2 regions of the Pseudoalteromonas sp. NFXS39 genome follow, and region 2 is predicted to be linked to the other one. Evidence: riboswitches for the same ligand, from Rfam matches in the RefSeq annotation. Region 2 holds a riboswitch; the other holds the start of a gene.

Region 1 (9,037 bases), on a different contig from region 2:
CAATTGTATTTGTTATTTTGCTCTAAAACTTGTTGCGCATCAAAACAGTGTAGATTATTGGCATGATCGCCACCAAAGTAGCGTTTATAGCAGTGGATTATGTCGGGATTTTTATCAACTGATGTCAGCTGGCTGTCGGGGTAGGTGTGCTGTAAGTAGTTACGAATAGCACCGCCACCTAACCCTAATTCTAAAATTTTTTTAGGCTCTTCTAAGTCTTGCCAAAGCTTTGCAAGGTATTGTAAATGAGGAAAAAGCAACCTCGCAGGGCGACGTTTCTCAATGACGGATTGTAGAGTTTCGTTGATCAGTAACCAGCGTAATTGGTTAAGTTGTCTAACTTGAATACTGTAATTGCCTTGCTTATGCCAATAGATGAGTTGCCCTAATCGGTGGCAGTCCTCAATAAAACTATGTTTTACTGCGCCACTGGGTTCAATAAAATGTTCCATATTTCGGACTTTTAGCTATTTATTTATAAAAATAAGACAATTATTTCAGCATAGACCAGTAGGCATAAAGTGCAATTGTGCATTAGTTTTTACAGCTTGGAATAATAATTTAGACTGGGTCACCAAAGTATTATTCCAACTTGTTAGAAGATCGCGTATCGTAATTCGCATTCCAAAGGCCACGTGAGAAAAACAACAGACAGTGGCTGAATTATCACAGGAGTTTTTATGTTTAAAGTGACCACCCCACAAAGCAGCGAAGATTGGCAAGCGTATTATTCACTACGTTGGCAGGTTTTAAGAGCGCCTTGGGGCGAGCCGCGTGGTTCTGAGCAAGATGACTTGGAGCAAGACGCAGAGCACCGCTTTATCAAAAATAATGACGGCGAAGTTTTAGGTGTAGCTCGCCTACATTTTAATAATCATCAGCAAGCGCAAGTTCGCTATATGGCGGTGGCTGAAGGTAACCGTAACCAGCATATCGGTAGTCGTTTATTACATGAATTAGAAAAAATAGCATGGACTCAAGATGCCGATGAATTGGTATTGTTTGCTCGTGAACGCGCGCTTGATTTCTACAAGCGTCATGGCTACGAAGTAAAAGAAAAAGCGCATCTCGCGTATGACGATGTGCAGCACTGGAAAATGGTAAAACAAAAACCGTCTGAACCGGGTTGGTTTCGTCATCCAAACTGGACACAAGTACTACAAAATACTTGGCGTGAGTCGATTCCAATCAGTGATGCGATGGGGATTAAAGTTGAAAGCTATACTGATTGGCAGTTTACTACTCGTGCTGATTTAGATGCGAACTTAAACCTTCATAATACAATGTTTGCTGGTTCTATTTATAGTTTAGCAACGCTAACAGGGTGGGGAGCAACTTACCTTGCGCTGAAAGAAGCAGGCCTTGAAGGAAATATCGTGTTAGCTGATGCTAATATTAAATACCTTAAGCCACTGAATAACGACCCTCGCGGGAGCGTTGAATTGGCTGGTTGTAAAGGTAAGTTAGCGGATTTAGAGTCTAATGGTAAAGCAAGCTACCATGTGCCAGTGAATGTATATGATGGTGATGTGTTAGTTGCTGAATTTGAAGGCCACTTCATCGTTAAAAAATAACGACTATTTAGAGCGAGCTAACTAAAGCTCGCTCTTTATTACAGTTAAAGCAAGTCAGTTAACAGAATACCGACACCAAAGCGTTCAATATCAGCATTGTAGTCAATCAAGCTCTCGCCATAGCCATTAAAGTATTGTGCGTAACCACGTAACCTGCCCCAAAGAGGAAAAGACCAATCTAACTGGATTGCACCACGGTTATCTGAGTTTAAGTTATTACGCGTCATAAAGCTGAATTCATGCTCGTTGTAACGGTATGCACCTGAGAATTCAAAATAACCCATGTATTTGTAGATATCTGGATTATCATCGCCACGTGCTTTTAGCTCATCATCTTTTTTATCTTCAGGAATGCGATACCACGGCTTAAAGCTAAATACAAAGCCATCTTTTTCCCATAAGAAATCAGCATAGATACGGTTCCACGAGCGTGAATTAGGTTGGCTTCGACCATTAGATTGATGCGAGGCACCAATTGCGATTGCCATTTCATCACCCCACAGTACATGCTCAGGATCAAGATAGTTCATCCAGAATATCTCCGGTTCGTAATTGGTTTCACGAAATGGTGATGAAATATCTTTGTTATAAAACTGCCAAAACGACTGCAATGTAAAAGCAAAAAAGATACCTTGGTCTTTATCTGAGAAGCCTTCGAAGATAGGTACTTTAATTGATAGTTGGTATTTCACTTCAAGGTTATCGAGTGGTTCGCCATCGACCTCTTCAGCAAGGTCTTTTAAACCATCAAAAGGGCGCTCATTAGGGTTAGACACGTAAGAGAGCGGTAAAATGTAGTTACGCTTATGTGGAGTGATTACATTACGGTTTTTCTTGCTCACTTCTTCACGAGCTTTGCGTTTGTCTAAAGCCGTGAGCTTTTTGCTCTCGTCTAAGTCAGAGCACTTTTTACGAAGTTCTTCGAGTGTTTGTTTACCGTCACCGCCAATAGCTTCGTTCAAAATACACTGCTTTACGAGTTCTAGCGCGTCATCTTGTTCGTTAGTTTGTGGTTGTTCAGTTTGAGCGAATACAGGTACAGAAAATAAGCCAGCGGCTGCCAGCCAAATGCGCCATCCCATTGCAGTTCCCTTTCAGTAGACTTGTAAGTAGGTATAATTATAACGATTTTTACATAAGTAACCGTGAACTTGTACTGAATTGTTGAAATTTTGGGTAAATAGAGAGCCCCAAGCTAAGCTTGGAGCTCTACTGTAACGGCCTAAGGGCATAAGCCGTCGACTCTCACGCAATGAGAAGGTGTGAGCTTATAGCTCAAATATGTTTGTAAAAAACTTATAAAGTTCAGTACCTTGATTCACGCTTGCTGAAGCAAAATGCAAAATAGCGATGGCGTCTTTATCAAAACTTAATGTTTGAAGGGGTTGCTCAGAAAGGTAGCGCTCCATTCGTAAAATGTGGGCTATAGGCTCGCCTGCTTTTACATGGCCTCCAAGCGGGGCAAGATATTCCACCATGCCACCCATAGGCGCATAGTAAGCAACATAATCTTCAAGCATACAGGCATAGCGTGTTATCGCTTTTGGTTTATAAGCAGCATCCACAAATACCTCTTTGTGAGTGAGGTAACTTAAAATACTATTTGCATCTTCAAGGGCTGCACTTAAATCGATTTTTTCTTGGCTACCTAATTCAACGGTAAATGCTTCAACTTGAACTGCAAATTCACGGCCTTGTTTGGCAAGTTCTTCAGAAAGCGACCACCAAGGACAGAAGCTCGCTTCATCCATCGCTCCATCAAAGTCACTTGGGATCAATAAGATATGTTCAATGTTGAAATAGCTTGCGCTGTCTTTGGCATATTCTGGGCAATAGAGGTGCTGACTTGAGATAGGTCCTGTGTGTAGGTCTAAAACAATATCCGCCTGATGCGCAAGCTTTTGCAGGTTCAGAGCAATGCGCTTACCTGTTGTTAAGCTGTAGTCAGGACCGGTTAGTTGGCTGTCGATGTCAGTAACGAGTGCCTCTTTGAATGCAGCTTTAAGAGTCGCATCATCACTGCCTTTGTGCAGTTCAGCAATCTGTGAGGGTAATGCTTTGTTAAAGCGGTACATGCGGTTCCAGTTGGTACCAGTAATTGGATCGAAGCGACCTAGAGTAAACTCACCTGATTTTTGGTTACAACCAATTGGGTTGGCATAAGGCACAAGAGTAATGTCGCCACGTAGCTTTAGAGATTTTAGCTGTTCAAGTAACTGATAAATTACTGCATTACCTTGTACTTCTGCGCCATGCATATTAGCTTGTATATACACGCTTGGTCCTGTGCCATCGCCTTTTAAGCGATACACAGGGATTGTCAGTGGAAGGCCGTTGGCAATCTCGCCAACCACAATATTCTCTTGGCTGATTAGTTCTTTACTCATGGCGATTACCTTAAATAATAGCTAGCATCTTCAACGCTACGGATGCACTCAATACTGCCTTGTTCAAGGATGTATTCAGCCGCTAATTCGTGGCATAAAAAGTACGGCATACTTTCGGTAAAGCCGTATGCGCCACACTGGCTGAATACCAACCAGTCTTGCTCATTTAAATCGCTAGCTAAGAGGTGCTCACCTAAGCAATCAAGCGCGGTGCAAAGTGGGCCGTATAACGTCATTGCTGAAGGCTCAGCCGTCGATTCGCGTAGTAACGCCGCAGGAAAATCTTGGCTTGTCACAGCTGGGCGAAGTAAATGGTTAATACCGCCTGATAAAATCACCTGCTGTTGATTGTAATTTTCTTTACGCTCAACAATCGGCGTTACGTAATGACCACATTCGCCCACTGCATAGCGACCAAGTTCCATCCAAAGCTCATTGACACCGGCATCCGCTTTAATGCTCGCCAGAGTCTCGATAAGTGCAGACCAATCAAGTCGGTTAGCATCTTGAGTATAAGGAATGCCTAGGCCACCACCCAAATCGAGAACATTAAGGTTAATATTTAATGAGTTAGCGAGTCGTTGTAATGGCTCAATCATGGCACGCCATAGCTCAGCGAGTTTATCGGTGCTGAGCATGTTGCCCCATTGGAAAATATGCAGACCATCAAAGTTAAGTGCTGGGTAATTACTTACTGTTAGTGCTTGCCATTCATCACAGCCCAAACCAAAGGGGGTGAGACTATCGCCGCCAAGTGGGTTCTTTTCACTGTCTGGCCAACGTAGTTGTACACGCAATAATACTTGCAGCTGGCAATTTGCTTTTGTTGCTTGTTCGTTTAACCAGCGAACTTGGTTAATGCTCTCGGCCACAAAAGTACGTACACCGCGAGCAATAAAATGTGAAATTTGTTTAGGGCTCTTTGCAGGCCCAGTATTGAGCACGCGCTCGCTATCGATGCCTTGAGCAAGTACTTGCTCAAGTTCACCTTTACTTGCAACATCAAAATTAAACCCTACGCTGTCTAAACATTGAATAATGCGAGACAGTGGGTTGGCCTTGACTGCGTACCAAAGTTTCACATCGGTTTGCGCCGTCAGTTGATTTAAATGTGCAGTTAATTTATCTAAATCATAGATAAAAAATGGCGTATCAAGGTGCGTTGCTACTTGTTCAACTGCTTGCTTGATGGGCGTGCTCATAAAGCTCATTAACGTAAAACCTCTTCTAACAGTAATGATGCATCGCTTTGTTCATCTCGGTATTTCACGATCAATGCACAAGACATGCTTAGGCCTTGCTCACGAGCCCATGCGTTTGAAGCAGGACGAGAACCTGGGATCACAATCGCGTTTTCTGGGATTGCTTCACCTTTGTTTAGCTGGCGCTCATTAATACAGTCGTAGACTGGAATGGTTGCAGATAAACGCACACCCGGCGCAAGTACCGCGCCTCTTTTCACAACTACACCTTCAACAATTACGCAGCCTGCGCCGATGAATGCATCATCCTCAATAACCACTGGGCTTGCACCAATAGGCTCAAGCACGCCACCTAATTGTACTGCTGCACTTAGGTGAACATTTTTACCCACTTGTGCACATGAACCCACTAATGCGTGGCTGTCGACCATAGTACCTTCGTCGATGAACGCGCCAATATTCACATACGCTGGTGGCATAATAATAGTGCCTTTAGCAACGTGTGCACCACGACGAACACTGCTACCACCTGGTACCATACGTACGCCTGCATCTGCTGCAAAGCCTTGTGGTGCTAAGTTGTGCTTATCAACAAAACCACCTGGGAACTCGGTGTTAGTGCCATTTTTAAATGCTTCTAAAATGCCTTGTTTAACTTCAATATTAGCATGCCAGTTGCCGTTCTCGTCTTGTGTTGCTGCGCGAACTGCGCCTGATTCTAAGTTGTTTAATAATTCTAACCAGCTCATGATAAAACCTGTTTTTAGTTCCAAGATAAAATAGTGTTATTTGCGTGGGTGATGCCGTCTGTTTGCTCAAGCTCTAAATGCGTAAGTGGCGGACGTAAATGCGGGGTATTTATTTTACCTTGCAGGTGCATCAGTACTTTTACGGGGATTGGGTTTGCTACAGCAAATAGACTTTGAATTGCTTGCGACCAATCAGTGAATAGATTTGGGTATTGACCACTTAAACAGCGTTTAACAAACTCATGGGTTTGGCTTGGCCAAGCATTAGCGGCAACCGAAACTAAACCTTTTGCACCGGCTTGAGCAAAATACGGCATAAGTGCATCATCGCCACTGAAAATGGCAAGTTTTGGCGATGCCGTTCTAAAGCCTTCAAACTTGCTAATATCGCCGCTGGCTTCTTTTAAAGCCCAAAGGTTTTTGTGGTCGGCAAGGTTTTTAATTACCTGTGGTGAAATTTCAACTGCGCTGCGCCCTGGTACGTTATACAACATACAAGGGTGATGACTTGCGTTAAGTAGGCTTTCAAACCAATGTGTTTGACCCACAACACCAGGTTTTGCATACAGAGGTGAGCCTAACAGGTAGCCATGAATTGGCAGCTGATTGCAGTATTCAACCCATGCAATTTGCTGCTTTAGGTTCATGCCACCCACAGCGATCATCAGTGGCACACTCGGTGCCAATTGGCAAACATGCTCGACAATGGCTTGTTGTTCTTTAAGTGAAAGCGCTAGTCCTTCACCGGTACTGCCAAGCAATAAAATGCCGTTATTTGCGGCTTGCTGTTCAGTGACCAGTTGCTCTAGGGCCGTGTAATCGACCTCGCCAGATTCAGAAAATGGCGTGACAAGCGCTGTCCATAATGGATAGTCATTTAAATCAAAATTGTTGATCATCTCTCACGAACTTATAAGGTATTCGAAGAGTATATGCGGGAACATTTGAATGGGGCCGCATGTCGTCATTCGAACAAGGTATAATTCGAAGAGCGAATGGGCTTAAAATAATAAAGACGCGACGGCCTTATTATACTAAGACCAGAAGCTCTCCACCAAACTAATCAATAGCGCTTTGCTATTGTTGGTGACAGTCGCTGGGATTCAGCCCAGTCGCCCGAAATAAGCACCTCACAAACGGTGTTACTTCTCGGCGTTAATTCCCCTCACGTATGATCAACAGAGTCTGTGCTCTTCCCATACGTTACCTGAATAACGCACCTCTTCCAGCCCTTTATGCTCGCTTTTAAGGTAAAAGCCAACATAGTTAAATAGGGTATTGGAGGCGATTAAAGCATTTTAGCCATCTAGGTGTCAAGCTGATGAGTTTGTTTTTTAGTGACCAATTTTGCAACATGGTTACGTATAACCGTGTTTTTACGTACACTTAGCGTTAACCAAATAAATTGGAAAAATGATGGAAAAATTTAACGATATTTATCAGCGAGCCGTATCTCGAAAGGGTAGCGAAGACATGCTGCGTGCACTGCTATCAAACCCGCTCGATGATACTGATATTGCCAAAATGCATGATGATTTATGGTTAGAAGAGTTTACTCGTAAAATCTTTCAAAGTGGTTTTTATTGGTCAGTTATTAACAATAAATGGGCTGGTTTTTGCGAAGTGTTTTGGGATTTTAGCATTGAAAAATTGTTAATGATGCCGCCGGATATGCTCGAGCAAAAAGCCAGTGATGAACGAATTGTTCGTAATTTTAAAAAAGTACAAACAATCCCTGAAAATGCGTATATGATCCATGAAGTCGCGGAGAAACATGGCAGCTTTAGTCAGTTTATTGCTGACTGGCCAAGTGATAATATTATTGGGTTATGGGCTTATCTCAAAAAGCATGGTGCACGTTTAGGCGGGAATACTGGCCCATACGCTTTACGGGCGCTAGGTAAAGATACCTTCTTGCTTTCTCGTGATGTAGAAGCCTACTTGCGTGCCCACGAGTTGATAGACGGTGGCTTACAAACTAAAAAGTCACTACAGTCAGCGCAAAACTTCTTCAATGAATTACAACAGCAAAGTGGCTATAGTCTGCAGGCACTTAGTCAGCTTGTTGCCTATGGTGTAGGTGATAACCGCGTAGGTGTAGCAACGCGTTAAGGAAAATTATGAAACTGCAACCTCGATACACAGACATTAGTGAACTGCTCACGATTGAAGATATGCCTAGTGCTGTAGCTGAGCCTAAATTGCTACTGTTTAATGATCAGTTAGCTGATAATTTTTCGATTAATCATGACAGCGAGTTTTTAGCTAAATTCTTAACTGGTTCAACAATAAGTAACGACGTTGCACCAGTTGCACTTGGTTACTCAGGTCATCAATTTGGTCATTTTTCACCGCGTCTGGGTGATGGCAGAGCACATTTACTTGGTGCTATTGCAGATCAAGATGGCACATTGTGGGACTTACAGCTAAAAGGCGCTGGCGCAACTGTATTTTCTCGTGGTGGTGATGGTCGCTGTGCAATTGGTCCTGCGGTGCGAGAATATATTATGAGTGAAGCTCTTAATGCTCTAGGTATTGCTACTACACGTTGTTTAGCAGTCGTTGCTACCGGTGAAACCGTATATCGCCAACCGCCTCGTACAGGCGCCGTAGTTACTCGTTTAGCTAAAAGTCATATTCGTGTCGGCTCATTTCAATACTTAGCAACGCAAGGGGATATTGAAGGGCTAGAAAAGCTGGTCGATTACGCAATTAATTGTCATTTCTCTGAAATTAGCAGTGCTGGTGAGCAACGCTACATTGAGTTTTTAACTGCTGTATTAGATAAACAAGTTGAGCTGGTCGTAAGTTGGATGCGAGTTGGCTTTATACATGGTGTAATGAATACCGACAACACTTTGATTAGTGGTGAAACTATCGATTATGGCCCATGTGCGATGATGAACCAGTTTGACCTAGACACGGTGTTCAGTTCGATTGATCACCAAGGGCGCTATTCATTTGGTAATCAGCCCAATATTGCCAATTGGAATGTTGCGCGTTTAGCTGAAAGCTTGATTCCTTTATTTGATGAGCAAGATGGTGCCGTAGAAAAACTTTCGTCGGTTGTGAATGGTTTTGCTGATAAATTTAATGATGCATTTAATGCTATGTGGCAGCAGAAA
Region 2 (9,037 bases):
ACATCAAGGTTTGCCGCGTCCCGGCTTATAGCCCCGAAGCTGTCGCAGAGCATTGTATTGCTCTAATGCTAACGCTCAACCGTAAAACCCACAAAGCCTTTAACCGTGTACGTGAAGGTAACTTTGATTTAAACGGCTTACTTGGCTTTAATCTGTTTAAAAAAACCATTGGGATTATAGGCTGTGGCAAAATCGGTTTAGCTTTAGTGAATATTTTAAATGGCTTTGGGGCTAAAGTACTCGTCTGTGACCCAATGGCAAGTGAAGGCCCTTATACTTTATGTGATTTAGACACATTGCTCACACAAAGTGATGTCATCTCTTTACATTGCCCACTCAACGAGCACACCCATCATTTAATTGATAGCAGTGCATTTAAAAAAATGAAAGACGGTGTTATGTTAATTAACACCTCTCGTGGTGCACTTCTCGATAGCCAAGCATGTATTCAAGCGCTTAAGTCTAAAAAGCTCGGACACTTAGGACTTGATGTGTATGAGCAAGAGTCAGAGTTATTCTTTAAAGATCATCGCGAAGAAATCATGCAAGACGATATTTTTTCACGCCTTATTAGTTTTCCTAATGTGTTAGTGACAGGCCACCAAGGCTTCTTCACCCAAGAAGCGCTTAGCGAAATAGCCTGCACCACACTACAAAGTGCTAATGAGATAAGCCAAGGCTTACCATTAACTAACGAAGTTAGTTAATGAGTGCGTACCTTAGACTAAAAAAGGCGTGAGGTTTAAACCCCACGCCTTTTTACTTTTGTCTTTTACCTCGAAACTAGAAACTTGTAACTCGCAGCTCAAGACTCTATTTCAACAACGCCACGTTCACAAATACTGCTGTCATTAATAACGGGCACACAAAGCGAATATACTGAGCAAACCAATAATGAGGGCCGCTCGAGACTTGATGCAATTTATTACCACGTTGCCATAACCAGCCTACAGTAATGAAATAGAACAGTCCCATTAAAGGAAGTTGGTACTGCGTAAGCACCATAATCACCAAACCAAATAACCAGTCAAAATTTAAGATAATAACTGATGAAGCGATAAAGACGATTAAAGTTACAAATAAAGTCGCTTTTTTGCGCTCTATACTGTGGTTCTCAACTAAAAATGCCACTGGAATTTCAGTTGATGAAATTGTTGATGTAACAGAAGCTATTGACATTAACACGAAAAACAATAATCCAACGAGTAAGCCCATTTGCCCCATAGTACTAAACAGCTCAGGTAAAATTGCAAAAATTAACTGCCCTTCACCTACTAATTTACCGTTGCTAAACACTTCTACACCGTTATGCTGAGCAACAAAAATAGCTGGTATAATCAATAAACCCGCTAAAAAGGCAACCCCTGTATCTAGCAACGCCACTGTTCCGGTTAGTTTAGGCAGGTTCGCATCAGGCTTTAAATATGAGCCATAAACCATCATACAGCCTACACCTAACGACAATGAAAAGAACGCTTGCCCCATTGCCGCAATAATTAAGTTTGCATCAAGAATTTGACTAAAATCTGGCACTAAGTAGGCTGCAAAGCCATCCATCGCACCATCTAGGGTCGCGATATAAGCAATTAACGCCACTAATAACACTAGCAATAATGGCATTAAGCGGCGTGACCAAGTCTCGATTCCTGATTTAACCCCTTTTAAGATAATACTCGCAGTTAGAATAAGCATCAGCGGCGTAAACACAAAGTTGCGTACCATTGAATCACTATGCAAAAAGTTACTTAACTCAGTAAAACCCAAGAAGCTAGCGATTGGCTCAAGTGCATACGCTAACATCCAACCTGCGACTATCGAATAAAAGCTTAACATCACAATTGCACCAAACAGACCTATGTAGCCTGCTGCAGCGCCCACTTTAGGAGCCGTATCTTGCCATGCATTGGATAATGCTTTTACCGGATTAGCTTGCGCTTGGTGGCCTAAATACAGCTCAGTATAAAGGGCTGGAAGCGCTAATAAGAAGATAACAATGAAGTAAACAAGTAAAAATGCACCGCCGCCATGGTTTGCCGCTTGTGTTGGAAAGCCCCAAATATTACCTAAACCTACCGCCGCACCTGAAGCGGCTAATACGAAACCTAGTCGGCTGTGAAAGCCGTCACGAACTTGTGCCATACATCTATAAATCTGTTATTATTTTTCCTCATTAAACCATAATTACAGCCAACTGCGTAAACTATTTGAGTTGTTCGTGCTCTTACAAGTTCATTTGCTGTAAAAATAAACAAAACTAAATACGAACCCCCGTATAAGCGTTAAATCATGAGCAGCCACTATTTTTCAAACACCTTAGTTATTAATCTGCAGCCGAACAACACGGCACAGCAAATTATGCTAATGGAAGCATCAAACATCGATATTTCAAGCTTAGCTATTGAAAAATTGCTCAGTGAGTTTGAATTATGTGTACTTGAAAAACGCAAAGTGCCCGCAGCTAAACAAGAGTATTTAGCGACTCGCTTAACGTTAAAGTATTTATACAAACATACTTACCCTCATGATGATTTAGCGCTCAATGAAATATCAAGCCAATTTGATGACAAAGACAGTAAGCTGAAACTACATACACCCGTTAGAGAGTCTGTTTGGGCTTGCTTATCTCATTCAAATGGTTTGATAGGTGCTGCCCTCAACCCAGCTCAGCAGCTGCTTGGTTTTGATATTGAACAAAGCAACAAACCTCGCCCTTTTATCAAGCTTGCAAAGCATTTTTATCATCAAGATGAAGTTGACTTAATCAGCAGTTTTGATGCACCCGATGAACAGGCACAGTGTTTTTTTAGAATTTGGACATTAAAAGAAGCCCTTGCTAAGGCAAGTGCTCAGCCGATTGCGAAACTGCTCGCTCCCAATGTATTTGAAGAAATACGTAAACATAATTTCTGCGCTAGAAGTAATTGTATTGAAGGCTTTGACATAAGTGTTGTGGCACAAAAAAGCACTGACTGGCAGTGCTCTTTTATTAGCTTTAGCGACTTACGCCGCGACTTGGCTTTCTAATAATCGGCTGTGAATTGCCTGCACAACGTCATCTGACTCGCTTTGCTCCACCAAAAAGCACAGGTTATGTTTACTTGCACCGTGGCAAATTAAACGAATATTAAAGTCGCTTAATACCTGCATTAAATTCATTTCTTGCTGACGTAATTGAATTTCAGAACCAATTAAAGCCACCAGCGTTAAGTTATTCTCGACCGACACATGACAAAACTCAGAAAGCTTATCTAAACAAGCTTGATCCAGCTCAGGGCGTGATGCATTTGGCGCGTTATCTAAAGTGATTGCAACACTGATCTCGGAGGTAGTAACCAAATCAACCGAAATATTAAACTCACTTAAAATAGTGAAAACACGCGCTAAGAAACCACTCGCTAGGAGCATTTCTGGGCTTTTAACCGTTAACAGAATTTGGTTTTTACGCTGTGTTACTGCACGAATACCTGGTTGCTGAGACTTTTCTTTTTCAATCCATGTACCACCTAATTGTGGCTCACGGCTTGAACCAACAAACACACTAATATGACTACGGCTCGCAGGTAAAATGGTTGCAGGATGCAGTACTTTTGCACCAAACGTTGCCATCTCTGCCGCTTCATCAAAACTCAAGCGTGCAATTGGGCTTGCTTTAGCGCATAAACGCGGATCAGTACTGAAAATACCCACAACATCAGTCCAAATATGCACGCTTTTTGCGTTAATTGCTTCTGCAAGTAATGCCGCGCTGTAATCTGAACCTCCACGCCCTAAAGTGGTTGTTTGATTATGTTCATTGCTACCAATAAAACCCTGAGTTACTACAACGTGGTCCTCAAGTAGCGGCACTAAATGCTCTTTAGCAGCCGCAGCGGTTGCTGCAACATTCGGTGTTGCTTTAGCAAATTGGCTATCTGTTTTTAGCACCTTGCGTACATCAAAACGCACCGCATCAAGACCATGCCCACGCAATACTTGTGTAAATAAATACGATGATAAACGCTCACCAAAGCTAAGTAGCTCATCTTGCTCCGCTACTGACTTAACCCCTTCTGATGCCAGTTTTTGAAAGGCTTTGAGGGTTTCATTAAAGCCATGAGCTAAGTCAGCATCAAGCGATAGCTCAGCTAAAATAGCTTCTTGAATGGCGACCACACCAGTAATGTGCTCGTCACGCTCAGCCGCACTCAAATCAGCTTTACACAATGCAACTAAATGATTGGTCACGCCTGCACTGGCACTCACAGCAACAATACGTACTTGATTATCAGCACAAATGATTTCTGCGCAGCGGCTCATAGCATCAAAGTTAGCTACACTGGTGCCACCAAATTTTGCAACAACGTAATCTGATTTTGTGTTGGCGGCTAATTGGGTATTCATGTCGTCTCCTTTTGTGGAAAACTATCCACAGTAATTCAAGAAGAACTCGGCAAGGGGGTGCTTTGAAAATAAAGAGTAGTCCATGCCAGAAGCTCTCCACCTAGTTTGGTGACAGTTTTGAGGATTCAGCCCCATAAACCGAAAAGTAACCGTGACGTCCGGCTAATTTTCTCGGCGAGTACTTCCCTCATTAATGGTCATCGGCGTTCGTCACCTCACATTAACTACCTAAGTATCGCACCTCTTCTGAATGTTAAGTTAACACCTGGTTAAAATAACAAAGCCTGCTAAAAAAGCAGGCTTTGAAAGTTAACGTTTAGACGTCTAGCTGTCAAGTTGTTTTATGAAATTAAACTGCCTGCTAAGTGCGACCCGTAATAGCCAACGGTATAAGCAATTAATAAATAAACCGACATTTTAAGATAGCTCATAAAGGTCAGTGCTTTTACTTTACTCATGGCGATAATACCTGCCGCAGAGCCGATAATAAGCATTGAACCACCTACCCCTGTTGCGTATGTAAACGACAACCATTGCTGTGGACTCATCACAATATCTGCTTTTAAAAGTGCTGCAGTTAAAGGTACATTATCTACCGCTGCTGATAATAGCCCCATCATGTAGTTTGCATACTCAGGCGCCATCAACTCATATAGGTGAGTAAACTTAGCAAGCATACCTACTTCTTTTAATGCACCAACCAGCAATAACACACCTACGAAGAACAATAAGGTGTCGTACTCAATCTCACGAATATAATCGATAATTTTTTTGTTGACGTCTTTTTTGCGCATTAAGAATTGCGCAACCAAAAACATTAGTGATAAACCAAATAAAAAGGTTAAAAGCGGTGGCACATTATAAAGCACGCTCAAAGTTAACGTGGCAATAATCGTCGAGAAGAAGATAACCGCAATGGTAATATCTGTTTTTTCAATACGACGAGCTGTTTGCTTTTCAAATACTACATTACCCGACATACCTACAGATAACATTGCCGCAAGCAGTGCAACACTTGTCAGTGCAGGCGCAATTAATAATAGTAAATTAGCAATGGTGACCTTTTCGTCTAAGAAAATCATCAGAGTTGTAACATCACCCGTGATCAACGACACCCCACCCGAGTTAACACTAAATACAATCAAGGTTGCATATTTTATTAATTTTTTAGGATCTAATTTTAGTGACATCACCACCGCAAGTGAGATTAAAGTCGCAGTTATATTGTCTGATATCGATGAAAATAAGAAAGAAAAGCCACCAATCAGAAACATCAACTTTCGTTCACTGATTTGATTTGGCATAATTTTATGAACAATATTCTGGATAAAGCCTTTAGAGTTTAAATACGCAACAAAGGTCATCGCTGCCATTAAAAACAGCCACAAAGTCGCGATCTCTAATATATTGTGATCCAGTTGATGTTGTATGGTTTCTGGGCTTTGCCCATGAATTGGAGAGATAAATAAGATAATCCAGCATAAAGTGCCAAAAAAAAGCGTCGTTTTGGCCTTGTTTACATGGATAATATCCTCTATAACGATAAGCAAAAATGCCACCGCTATCAGGGTTAGGATAAGTGGGGTTACCATGGTGTTTGAACAACCTTTATAATAATGTAAAAATTGTAAGTCGAGTGTTTCGGCGCGGATTCTAGCAGCATAGAAAGCATAAAACTATTATCAATTACATAATTTACTACTAATCGCTAACACCTAAGTCTGAATTTACTGGAGCCTTATGATCCCAGCTAAAAAGTTATTAAATACCCTTACTGAACATTGGGGGGTGTTAGAACTGCTATTTAAACGTTTTAAGATGGCTGATTTCAGTTTGAAAGACGTACAAAATGCGATAAAACAAAAACAACCTTCATGGTCAAATGAACGCATTTATAAGGAAACAAATCGTTTATTAAATCAAGATATTATCATTCCATTAGCGAAATCATCGCAATTAGAAATCAATCGAGCGATTGCTGATTTTGCGACTTTCTTGCTACAAGAAGAACACCTAGGTCTTGCCCAAGAAATTAGTGTACTAGTTGATGATTTAGCTCGCCTTGGTAGTCGCTTGGCTAAAGCAGGTGAAATTGAAGATTACGACGAGCTACGCCGCTTTAGCCGTATTATGGATGATCGGGTACGTAAAATAATGAAATTGTTTGCCCACAATGAAAACGCAATTTTAAATATTGTTGAGCAAGCTAAAGCAAACAACGCCGTGCAATCTTTGCAAAAGCGCTATCAAGCAGTGATCGAAGCGTTTGATGAATACATTGAACCTATGCTTGAAATGGTTGATATACGTGGTGACTTCCACGCTTGCTTTAACACCATTGAAACGCAAATAAGCGCACAAATCGAACAAATTGACCGCCTAGGTAAGTCATATCAAGACAAACGCATGCTTGAGCAATTGCGAACCCGTATTTTAGAAATGCATTTAGTTGGTCGTGAAAGCTTACGTAAAAGCGCCGATATGCTAATGCCGCTACGTGAAGAATTACGCCGTAACAACCTAATTACTCGCCAAGCAGCCAAAGTACTTGGTTTAGTGCGTAAAAATGGCGTCGATAACATGCTAAGTGCGGTACAACCTAACTTTGTCTCGGATGCACAACGCTTTTCACTTGGTCAACAACGTCATATCGTGGCCTATATGGCAGGCTTAGTCGACTTTGAGCACGATGAATATCAGCTACCAGAGCATGATGATGTGCCCGCCTATCAAAGCCCGCATATCCCTGATTACAACGACGTTAAAACACAATTTAGAAAACGCTTTAAAAAAGCCAGCAAAAAAGCTCAGCCGCTGCTTAGTTTCTTAGATGAAAGCTACCCAGATCTAGAAGCTGACGAAATGCTGTTCTTGTATCAAAAATTAATTAGCGATGGCGACCTTGAAATTAGCCAAAGCCAAGAGAAAGTAAAAATAAAAATTGCCCAGCAACACTTCTCTCTTTACCCATTTAACTCATCGATTGCTGACGATAAAAAAGCAACAGAGCAATAACCATGACAGATATTAATTTAGATGATTTAACGCATCTGCAAGCTATTAATAAAAAGCTCACGTCAGGCTACCACATTAGTGAACAAGACACGCTGATGTGGCAAGAGCTTGACCAACACATTGATGCCTACCGTGCCCTTTTTAATGCACTCGGCCATGACCTACAGCATGATAGCCGTGGCTATTACTATTTTGGTAGTGACGAGAGCACCCCAAACATGGGTAAAATTTCACGTGCCATCGCGCTGACTATCTACATCTTGATTGAGCACTATGCCAATACTGGTAAAGATCCTATGCGTGCCTTATTTGACGAGGTAAACGACCTTGAACTGATGCAAACCTTAGTGCAAATCAACAAGCACTTGTTTGATCAATTAGAAATATTCTCTGGCTCAGATTTACGTAAAGATGTGTACCTACGTATGGTGCGTTTAGGCCTTGCTCGCGAAGTAGAAAATGGCTTTATGCTGCAAGCGCCAATTTATCGTTATATCGATGCATTAATGGAAGTAAACGAAGAAACCTATCTAGGAGATGACGAATAATGCAAAGCCAAAGCCTTTACGGACTCAGCAAACTTGCGCTTTTAAATACCGCAGGCTATGCAAAATGCGTGATCCCACTGGATAAAAGTAGCTCAATTTGTGCACCGAATAATACCGGTAAAAGCTCGGTTATTAATGCTCTGCAATTTCCGTTAATTAATGATTTACGCTTAACAGAATGGGATGGCCACGATTTAGACGAAACTCGTAAGTTCTACTTTTCGTCAGATCAATCCTATATTTTACTTGAAGCTGACCTACCTAATGGCCCTGTGGTTATTGGTGTTGCTGGCCTTGGTAAAATTGCTGGTTATGCGCATCAGTTTTTTTGCTATCAAGGTAAGTTAAACCTAGATCACTACACCCTAGGCAAGACAATTGTTAAATTCACCAAGCTTTTTAATCACTTAAAAGAGCAAGGTTTCAACCCAATTGAATTAAAAGCGCAAGAGCTGAACGCCCTACTTACTGGCGGCGCAACCCCGTTTGATGGCGATATCAATTTAAAGATGATCCCACTCAATAACGTGCAAGACTCTGCAATTTACAAAGAAATTTTCCGCCGTATTCTTAACTTGCACAAGTTAGGAGCCAGTGATGTTAAGCGCTTTATGTTACGTGTATTTGAGCGTCATATGTCAAATTCACGGGTCGATTTTTATGAAGTATGGCGACGTTCATTCGATAAGGTAAATCGCGCTAAACGTGAATTAAAAGCCCTTGAGTCAATGCAAGAGCCTATCGCAGCCCTTGAATCTATGCTTGAGAATCAAACGGTTTTAAAAGGCAAACTTGCCGCCTATGCGCCAAAAATTGACCAAGCACTGATTGACTTTGAAACCTATCAACAAGAGCAACTTACTGAGCTAAATATTGCCCTTGAAGATATCGAGCACGAAAAACATGAGTTCGACCAAAAGCAGCAGCTGTATATTCAGCAATCACGTGACATTGAGCGTAAGCAAACTCAAATTGAGCAGTGGTTTTTAGACTATCGAGCACTTAAATCTGAGTTTGAACTAGTTAACAAAGCCACCTTAAAAGTAAGCCTTACGCAGCTTAAACAAGATTATGAGTCGCTTTCGCATTCATTA

The links. Region 2 has a riboswitch for lysine ahead of lysC (lysine-sensitive aspartokinase 3). Riboswitches for the same ligand answer to the same signal wherever they lie in the genome.
Region 1: another riboswitch for lysine. It lies ahead of dapA (4-hydroxy-tetrahydrodipicolinate synthase); the one in region 2 lies ahead of lysC (lysine-sensitive aspartokinase 3).

What each region holds. Positions count from the first base shown of each region.
Region 1 covers NZ_JAGDEC010000011.1:63,393-72,429, reverse strand. The annotation lists gene J3455_RS17875 (spermidine synthase) at 1-452, opposite strand, end outside; gene J3455_RS17870 (bifunctional GNAT family N-acetyltransferase/hotdog fold thioesterase) at 681-1,574, shown strand; gene J3455_RS17865 (phospholipase A) at 1,619-2,656, opposite strand; gene J3455_RS17860 (succinylglutamate desuccinylase/aspartoacylase family protein) at 2,843-3,961, opposite strand; gene J3455_RS17855 (PLP-dependent decarboxylase) at 3,967-5,172, opposite strand; gene J3455_RS17850 (2,3,4,5-tetrahydropyridine-2,6-dicarboxylate N-succinyltransferase) at 5,172-5,912, opposite strand; gene dapA (4-hydroxy-tetrahydrodipicolinate synthase) at 5,927-6,811, opposite strand; lysine riboswitch at 6,949-7,145, opposite strand; gene J3455_RS17840 (DNA-3-methyladenine glycosylase I) at 7,329-8,024, shown strand; gene J3455_RS17835 (protein adenylyltransferase SelO) at 8,033-9,037, shown strand, end outside.
Region 2 covers NZ_JAGDEC010000004.1:182,871-191,907, forward strand. The annotation lists gene J3455_RS09390 (2-hydroxyacid dehydrogenase) at 1-707, shown strand, start outside; gene J3455_RS09395 (sodium-dependent transporter) at 814-2,139, opposite strand; gene J3455_RS09400 (4'-phosphopantetheinyl transferase family protein) at 2,287-3,024, shown strand; gene lysC (lysine-sensitive aspartokinase 3) at 3,001-4,380, opposite strand; lysine riboswitch at 4,462-4,634, opposite strand; gene nhaD (sodium:proton antiporter NhaD) at 4,722-5,972, opposite strand; gene J3455_RS09415 (MksB family condensin complex protein) at 6,121-7,395, shown strand; gene J3455_RS09420 (condensin complex protein MksE) at 7,398-7,943, shown strand; gene J3455_RS09425 (Mks condensin complex protein MksF) at 7,943-9,037, shown strand, end outside.